DNA from 2 places in the Brevibacillus sp. FW301-21C12A genome. Region 2 is predicted to be linked to the other one. Evidence: riboswitches for the same ligand, from Rfam matches in the RefSeq annotation. Region 2 holds a riboswitch; the other holds the start of a gene.
What was found. Region 2 has a riboswitch for lysine ahead of AC3WQH_RS07020 (amino acid permease). Riboswitches for the same ligand answer to the same signal wherever they lie in the genome.
Positions count from the first base shown of each region.

Region 1: another riboswitch for lysine. It lies ahead of dapD (2,3,4,5-tetrahydropyridine-2,6-dicarboxylate N-acetyltransferase); the one in region 2 lies ahead of AC3WQH_RS07020 (amino acid permease).

Region 1 is NZ_JBYTBG010000003.1:39,601-44,166, forward strand. It holds gene AC3WQH_RS02980 (hypothetical protein) at 1-650, shown strand, start outside; gene AC3WQH_RS02985 (hypothetical protein) at 709-903, shown strand; gene AC3WQH_RS02990 (EcsC family protein) at 933-1,751, shown strand; gene AC3WQH_RS02995 (GNAT family N-acetyltransferase) at 1,752-2,297, opposite strand; gene AC3WQH_RS03000 (flavodoxin) at 2,400-2,843, opposite strand; lysine riboswitch at 2,999-3,188, shown strand; gene dapD (2,3,4,5-tetrahydropyridine-2,6-dicarboxylate N-acetyltransferase) at 3,306-4,016, shown strand; gene AC3WQH_RS03010 (aspartate aminotransferase family protein) at 4,031-4,566, shown strand, end outside.
Region 2 is NZ_JBYTBG010000007.1:77,778-82,343, forward strand. It holds gene AC3WQH_RS07005 (inositol monophosphatase family protein) at 1-153, shown strand, start outside; gene AC3WQH_RS07010 (CGNR zinc finger domain-containing protein) at 254-811, opposite strand; gene AC3WQH_RS07015 (hypothetical protein) at 1,009-1,317, shown strand; lysine riboswitch at 1,433-1,619, shown strand; gene AC3WQH_RS07020 (amino acid permease) at 1,733-3,175, shown strand; gene AC3WQH_RS07025 (TolC family protein) at 3,369-4,421, shown strand.

The DNA.
Region 1 (4,566 bases), on a different contig from region 2:
ACAGCAAGCGCGAACCGCGTCAGTCGTGGTGCGGCTACATTCAGGTCGTAGAGGACACCCGTCCGATCCCGTCCGCCCCTGTTTGCGCCAAAAATGAAGCAGGACTGGCACCCTCACCAGGGCCGATTCTTTTGAAAAACAGTCGCGGCAACGAATATCGCGATGGGCAAACCGTCAGAGTCAGCTCGGCGGCGGAACTGGACAGCTTGAGCGAGCTTCGGCTGACGTCTACGTATGCGAAGCGGATCGGGAACAAAAAGCTGAAAGACGGAAGCGGCAAGGACATGATCACCTACTACATGCCGAATCTCGTCTGGACGTACGGCGAAACGCCAATCGGCACCCGCCAGGAGTACATCGGAGCAACCATTTCCTCGGCAAACGCGATTCAGGTGTTCTATGAAGGAAAAGAGATTGCAAGCCTGAAGCCGAACACGGACGAGGAATACGTGGACGAGGGCGATGAATCGCTCGATTTGAAAGCGATCATCGCAGACAACGAGAACAAGCCTGGCGTCTACACAGTTAAAGTAACGAACACATTCCGCAATAAAACTTGCTCGGTCGTGCAAAAATACAAGAAATACGACAAAGAGCTGGGTGAATCGGAACGAAATCAAACGATGACCTTAACCGTAGAGGTCAAATAAACAGATGACCCCCTTGCATGTGGCAAGGGGGTTTTTGCAAAGGTGGGGGGCAAGCAAGATGACGGATGAACAGATTGCGATTCTGCAAGCGTTCGGCTTTTGCGTCGAAAACGGACAAGTGAAACATTTGAAGCTGGGAATCGTAACAGACAGTGAGGAATTTGCGCGTTTTTCCCAGGCAGAGGAGCTGCGGGCGCATATCAAATCGCTGCTTCGCAACCAATGCCAATGGAAGCGCGGCAAAGAAACATAGAAGCAATGATCCGGGAGGGATTGCGGCAGATGGAGTCGAGACAGGTTTTGCAGCAGGCATTGGAAGAGGTGGAGGCATGGGAGCGCGACCAGAACGATTTGTGGTTCTGGGAAAAGCTCGGCAGGCTTCCGTTCGTTTTTCTCGATAAAATGACGCCGAATTTCGTCCGGGAAAAGCTGGGGACAGCCGTGGACGAGATGGCCGCGTTTCTGGAAACAGGGGGAACGTATCTCGTTCAGGATACGGCGATTTACAGCAAGTTCGCTCCCCGCTTGGAAAGGGATGGCGCGGGCATTCCGCAGACCGCAGAAGTCGCAGGGGCACCGCTCGTCCTCATGGATGAGATTGCCCGCGAGCTGAAAGAATCGCGCGCGACCTTTGCCACGGTACAGGGCGCAACGACAGGCATCGGCGGCATTTTTACGCTGGCGATTGATATTCCGTTGCTGCTCGGCACGTCGCTGAAAGTGCTGCAAGAAATGGCGCTATGCTACGGCTATCGCCCGGAGGACAAGCGGGAGCGGCTGTTCGTGGTCAAATGCCTGCAGTTCGCTTCTTCCGATATCGTCGGCAAAAAGGCGATACTGGCTGAGCTGTCGCGCTTTGACGAGCCTGCTGCGCAAAAAGACGTCATGGCGCAATTGCAGGGCTGGCGGGAAGTCGTGGTGACGTACACGGAAAATTTTGGCTGGAAAAAGCTGTTTCAGATGGTGCCGATTGCAGGCATCCTGTTTGGGGCGTACTTGAATCGCTCAACCGTCCAGGATGTCGCCGAAGCGGGGCGAATGCTGTACCGCAAGCGGCGAATCCTGGAGCGATTGCGCGTGGAGCAAAACAAAGAGGAATGATTAGCTCCAGTCCTCTGCCGTGATCGCAAATAGGAGGTGATCTTCCCACACGCCGTTGATTTGCAAATAGCGCAAGGACAACCCTTCGTGGCGAAAGCCGTTTTTCTCCAACACGCGGATGGAGGGAGTATTGCGGGGCATGACAGCGGCCTCTACCCGGTGCAGCCCGGCTTCCTGGAAGGCGTACGCGAGCGCAAGCCGTACGGCCGCAGTGGTGTAGCCTTTGCCGTTGCAGGCTTCATCCATGAAGTAGCCGATGGTCGCGTTTTGCCAGGCGCCGCGCACGACGTTTGACAGAGCGACGCGGCCGATCATTTCGTCCGTGTCGCGCAAAAACACGCCAAAGGCGAAGGCGGTCCCTGCTGCAAAGTCTTGCTCCGCTTGCGCAATTTGCGACTCTTGACCGCTCAGCGTCAGGAAGGCGGCGGAGCGGAGCGGCTCGAACGGTTGCAGGAAGGCATGATTACGCAGCCGAAGCTTCAGAAGCTCGGCTGCGTCATTTGCTTGCAGTGGTCGCAAGTAGACCGTATGCGTATGTAACGTCATGATATCAATCCTCCTTCTTGAGAAAAGATGGATCGACATTTTATCATGACAGCGCTTGCTTGAAAAGGATTTTTTTGGACAACTTCTTTTCCGGCGCTAGTCTTAGCCGAGCAGCTCGGAGAAGGAAACGCCAAACTGTTTGCAAATCTCTACTTCTTTTGCGTTAGGAGACAGCTCGATTTTCAGACCTTCGAGTGGAGTTTCCGCTCCGCGCTCGCTCGCTTTTTTCAGCAAAATATCTACAGCAGCGCCCACATGCTCGTAAGCGGAGTCGCAGGAACCGAAAGCCGCGACTTTTTTGCCGCTCAAATCAATATCGTCCATCTCTTCGTAAAAGTCCAGGCACTCGTCTGGCAGATCGCCGTCGCCCCATGTATAGGCACCGAGCAAAATGGCATCGTAGTCTTCCAGTTCCTTGGCAGTGGCATCCATGACTTCTTTTATCTCCAGGTCTTTTCCGGTGGAACGAATCCCTTCGGCAATTGCTTCAGCAACTTCCTGCGTGTTTCCTGTCATGCTTGCGTACACCATCAAAATGCGGCTCATAAGAAGTAAACCCTCCAAATAAGATAATGAAAATCATTCTCACACAAATAAAATAATGAAAATGATTCTCGTTGTCAACAGTTATTTTTCTTTCCATAAAGCTGTTGCCACAAGTGATTGATTTTGGTAGAGTAAAATGAAATTATAATATTGGAAGTCTAAATAGAGGTGCGCCGAAGATGAGTACATCTTTTCGTAATCTGCCAGGGGGCGGGAAGAGAGGGAAAGGCTAAAGCGCCGAAGCTGTTGCTGTTCCCCTCGGATAGCAGCGGCTGGGGTGATTCGTGAACAATGAGCATCCTGTCACAAAAGGCAATCGCCTGTTTGTGGAGCGCTATTTACGATTTGCTTGGGCAGTATGGAAAGCAATGAGATAGCGAATGCACTCATTGCTTTTTTTAGTCAGGGGAGCGGTTCGCTCTCGTTGACAGGCACGCTTTTTATTAAAAGGAGGATGTACCAGTGAACATGATGGATGCCAATGAAATTATCGCGTTTATTCAAAAAAGCGAGAAGAAAACACCAGTGAAACTATACGTGAAAGGCAATCTGGAGGGCATTGACTTCGGTGCCAGCTCCAAGACGTTCATTACAGGCACGACTGGCGTTGTGTTTGGCGAATGGAAAGAAATCGAGCCGGTTCTGGCTGCGAACGCGGACAAAATCGAAGACTACGTAGTAGAAAGCGACCGCCGCAATTCGGCGATTCCGTTGCTCGACACAAAAGGAATCCAGGCGCGCATCGAGCCAGGCGCGATTATCCGCGACCAGGTGACGATCGGCAACAACGCAGTCATCATGATGGGCGCTACGATCAACATCGGTGCTGTGATTGGCGAAGGCACGATGATCGACATGAACGTCGTCGTCGGCGGCCGCGGAACGATCGGGAAAAACTGCCATATCGGCGCTGGTTCTGTCATCGCAGGCGTCATCGAGCCGCCTTCCGCGCAGCCAGTCGTAGTGGAAGATGACGTCGTAATCGGTGCCAACGCCGTGGTTCTGGAAGGCGTGCGCGTAGGAAAAGGCGCGGTTGTGGCAGCGGGCGCGGTCGTCATTGAAGACGTGCCGCCATACGTTGTGGTGGCTGGTACACCAGCGCGCGTGATTAAACAGATCGACGACAAAACTCGCTCCAAGACGGAGATCAAGCAGGAGCTACGTCAACTGTAGGGGAGAGAGCTCACATGGACTGGCGTACGCTTGATGAACAATACATCGTCTCTTCCTACAAACGCTTGCCGATCGCGATCGAAAAAGGGGAAGGCAACTACCTGTACGACACAGCGGGCAAAAAGTATTTGGATTTGTTTACGGGGCTGGCCGTCAATGTGCTCGGCCACTCCCATCCGCGGATCGTCCAGGCGCTGCGCGAACAGGGCGAGCGCTTCCTGCACATTTCCAACGTATTTTTGAACCAGCCGGCAATCCGGTTGGCCCAGCGGCTGGTGGAGCAGACGATCCCGGGAAAAGTGTTTTTCACAAATTCCGGTGCGGAAGCGACCGAAGCCGCGATCAAAATGATCCACAAATGGACGAAGGCAGAAGGGGCCGGGCGCGAAGGGATTGTCGTGCTCCGCAACAGCTTTCACGGCAGAACATTGGGCGCGGTGCGGCTGACCAGACAGGCCCATGTGTATCAGGATTTTCCGCAGCCGGACTTTCCGGTGTACGAGCTAGACCCTGAGGATGCGGACGGCTTGCGGGCGATTTGCCGCGACGC
Region 2 (4,566 bases):
TACTTTTTGCAAGGCATGCCGATGTGGGCCGTCTCTCTCTGCCTCGTCCGCGACGGTCAGACGGCCGTTTCCTTTGTGTACGACCCTTGCCGGGATGAGATGTTTACTGCCATTGCAAGACAGGGCGCTTTTTTTGAATGGCAGCAAAATTAGCGTCTCGGCCAAAACAGCGCTGTCCGAATCCGTCCTGGGCACGCTGTTTGCGTCCTCGGAACCGATGAATCTCTCCGTCGGCAAGCTTACGGCCGATTCCTTACTTTTTCTCCTTTTGCCGCTCCCGAAAACGGCGCACCTTCATGAGATTGCCGCACATTTTGTCATCGCACCAGCGGCGTACCCGATTGCGGCTTTCATCGTAAAACACCCATCGGCAGTCCTCGTTGTCGCAAATCTTGATGCGCTGCACGTGCTCAGGAAGCAGCAGCGTGGCAAAGGAAGCCGCGATGCGGGCCATCACCAGCTCCCAGCCGCTGGAGGCGCTGACCAGCTCCTGCTCATACCCGCTCTCCTTGCCCGCAGAGATGACGCGAACGTGAAAAGGCGCCTTCGCGAGCGTCTGATTCAGCTCCTCCAGTTCCTCCTGCCGCAACGCTTCCCCGCGCACGACCCGCTCCAGCAGACTGCGCATATATTCGCGCAAACGCAACAGCGCCACTGCACTCGCCTCATCAATAGGCAATGGGGCGTGCAAAGCGTATTCCCGCAAAAGCTGCTCCAGCCATTCCTGCTTCGCCAGCCGATTTTCCCTGCGGCCAGACCCGCGCCAATCGCGCCAATCACTGTTTAAAAAATCAATGCACAGCCAGTTCACTCCACTCTTCCCCCATCTGCTTTTCGTTTCTTTTGCTTCTTGATATGCTCAGCCTGTGTATGGTATTCTCCATCTGTAACCAACATAAAATTTTTAGGTGGTTACAAGCTGCTTCTTATTGCCATTATAACGTTTCACCAATCTGTTTGACAGACGAGGAGGAACCACATGAATCGGATGGAACTGCTTGTTCACGAATGGGAATGCACGTCGGCACGGAATTTATCAATACCGCCGAGACGAACGACGACACGTTCCAGCCTTCGGGAGCGCCCGACGACGAAGCAGCCTGGCAGGCCACCGTACAGCGGATGGAAACCGTCCATCGCCAAATTCATGAAAAGCTCGTCGCTCTGTCAGACGAAGCGTTCGACCAGCCGCTTCCGAGCATCCCTGCCGGGCAAAGCGTGATGAGCATTATTTTGCACGACGCTTTTCACACAGGGCAAATCGTGCAGATCCGCAAGTTGCAAGGCTCCTGGCCTGCACGCCGATCCTTTTTGTAGCAAAACCGCTCCATGCCAATATTTTGCAGCGCAACTTTTTTCGTTGATAAATAACCGTCAATCTTATATAGTTGATAAATAAATCAATTTCATACATGTTATCCTCATCATTCACGGTGAGGGTAGAGGTCGCGGCTTTTATGTCATCCTGTACGAGATTCAGAAGAAATCAATGACTCCAGGAAAGGGAAAAGCCGCCGAAGCTCATGGCGTATCTCTGTGCGCATGGGCTGGGGCTGTACCCGAAAGGGACAGAACTGTCACGTTTGCTTGCCGGGCAAACGTGGTGTGCTATCTTCAGTGAAGGCTTGGTGGGGATTGGATCATACCGCCCTGTGCCGTTTTTTGGCTATTGGCGGTTTTTTCTTTTCCGACCGACCTTCTCAAATTTTTAGAAAGGTCGTGCAAGCAGCATATGTCACAGAATCAACTGCAACGTGGTTTGAAAGCCCGCCATCTGACGATGATCGCCATCGGCGGCTCCATCGGGACGGGCCTGTTCCTGGCAAGTGGAGGCTCGATTCACGAGGCCGGACCGGGCGGAGCCTTGGTCGCCTACATCGCCATCAGCATCATGGTTTACTTTTTGATGACCAGCCTGGGGGAAATGGCTGCCTTCATGCCTGTATCCGGCTCGTTTTCTACGTACGCCACCAAATTCGTCGATCCGTCCCTCGGCTTTGCGCTGGGCTGGAATTACTGGTACAACTGGGCGATTACGATTGCCGTCGAGCTATCTGCCGCGGCGCTGATTATGAAATACTGGTTCCCGGATACTCCCGCCATTTTGTGGAGTACCCTGTTCCTCTGCCTGATGGTTGCTCTGAATTTGTTGTCTGTCAAAAGCTACGGCGAATCCGAATACTGGTTTGCCTTGATTAAAGTCATGACGGTCATCGTCTTTATCGTGATCGGTGTCCTGATGATTTTCGGCATCATGGGCGGCGAAGCAGTCGGCTTCCAAAACTTCACCAAAGGCGACGCGCCATTCAACGGCGGCTTCATGGCCCTTCTCGGTGTGTTCATGATTGCCGGGTTCTCGTTCCAGGGAACTGAGCTGGTCGGTGTGGCCGCCGGGGAGAGCGAAGACCCTGCCCGCAACATCCCGAAAGCGATTCGCCAGATTTTTTGGCGCATCTTGCTGTTCTATATTTTCGCGATCCTGATTATCGGGCTGCTCGTTCCGTACGACAATCCGAATCTCATCAGCGGAGACATTACCGATATTGCCATCAGTCCGTTTACGATCGTGTTTGAAAAAGCCGGCTTTGCCTTTGCCGCCTCCGTAATGAACGCAGTCATTCTCACTTCCGTCCTGTCGGCGGGGAACTCCGGCATGTACGCTTCCACCCGTATGCTGTGGGTGCTGGCGAAGGAAGGCAAAGCTCCGAAATGGTTTGCCAAAGTGACACGCAACGGCGTCCCCGTCAATGCCCTCATCATGACGGCTGCCATCGGCGCGCTGGCGTTTTTGTCCTCGCTGTTCGGCGATGGCGAAGTGTACGTGTGGCTGCTGAACGCCTCCGGTATGTCTGGCTTCATCGCCTGGCTCGGCATCGCCGTCAGCCACTATCGCTTCCGCAAAGCTTACTTGGCGCAAGGCCGCGATCTGCGCGATTTGCCGTACCGGGCGAAGCTGTTCCCGTTTGGCCCGATCTTCGCCTTCATCATTTGCTGCATCGTCATCATCGGCCAAAACTACTCCGCGTTCATCGGCGGAGAAATCGACTGGAACGGCGTTTTCGTCTCCTACATCGGACTGCCGCTGTTTTTGATCGTCTGGCTGGTTTACAAATACACGAAAAAAAGCAAGCTGGTACCACTGAACAAAGTCGATCTCAGCATGGACGAAAAATAAAAATAGCGTTGCAACAACTCTCTACAAGATTCCCTCGTCGCAGGGAATCTTTTTTTTGGCGCAAACTATATTTCCTATCACATTTTCATATTTCGTATTGACGAATAACGCATGGAAATATATACTGTTCATGAAATTTGATAATGATAATCGTTATCATTATATTTTCTTACTTTTTATAGGAGGTAGCATAATGAAATCCAGGTTGTCCAAGCACATTTACAGCACCACGCTGGTTGCCGCGCTGTTGGCAGGCAATGCTCATCTCGCTCTGGCGGAAGAACCTCTCGTCGCAGCAGCGGAACAGACCCAAATCGTTCCCTTGTCCCTCGACCATGCCGTAGAGCAGGCACTGAAAAACGACGTTGATCTGGAACTGCTGCGGCTGACGTATGACAACACCCGCTACGAAACCCTCATGACGCTGCGCGATAAGGCCGCCATCAAGAAAGATGACATCAATACTCTGGATGAAGCAAAGAAAAAATACGAAGAAACAGCCAAGGCGCAAAAAACATTGCTCGTAGACGAGGCATCCTATAACGCTTCGAAAATCAGCTTGCAAATGCAAGTACAAAAAGCGTACTTTGAAGCGCGGGCGCTCGAAGAAAAAATCAAGCTGCAAAAGAACAGCATCAGACGCCAAACCTGGGCCCAGGACAGCGCTGCGAAAGAAAAGCTGTCCGAGCTGGAAAACAGCTTCAAGCAAGCATTAACCAAGCTCAATGAATTGCTGAACGAAAAAAGGGACAGACAATGGCTGCTGGAAACCAGCAAACTCTCCTATACCCCGCTGCCAACGCTGGAAGAAACCAAAGCTCTCGCCTACCAAAAACGCCCTGACATGGTGAAAGCGGAAGCAGAGAGAGCGTTTGCCCAGGTAAAAGTGGACTACACCTCCGAGTACGCCGCTATCAGCACATACAAAGGAAGAATCGCACTCAACGAATTGCGCAAAGCTGAGCTGCTGCTGCAAAAGCTCAAGCAAAAAGTCGATCAGGAAGTGAGCGACGCCTACGAAAAAGCGGTCGCAGCAAAAAAAGCGCTGGATGAAAGCACCGCCGCAAAAGACGAAGCATGGAAAACTTATCACGCCACACTCACCGATTATGCGAACAAAAAAGTATCTCTGAACGACCTGATCGAAACAGAAGCTGAATTGTTTGATTCTGAAACAAAAGCAGCCGATTCTCTCTATCAATACAACATCGCTGTCAGCACCTTGAATCAATCGGTTGGCCTTTAATATTTCGCGTTACGAAATATTCGATCTCATTTTTCCTTCCTTTTTCCAAGCTTTACGCCAGCTTTGACAGGCGTCTTTTCAAGGCCAAGCTGCCTTTATATAAATCAAAGAAGCAGTCGTCAGCCTGCAGTCGTTCTGCTGTGGC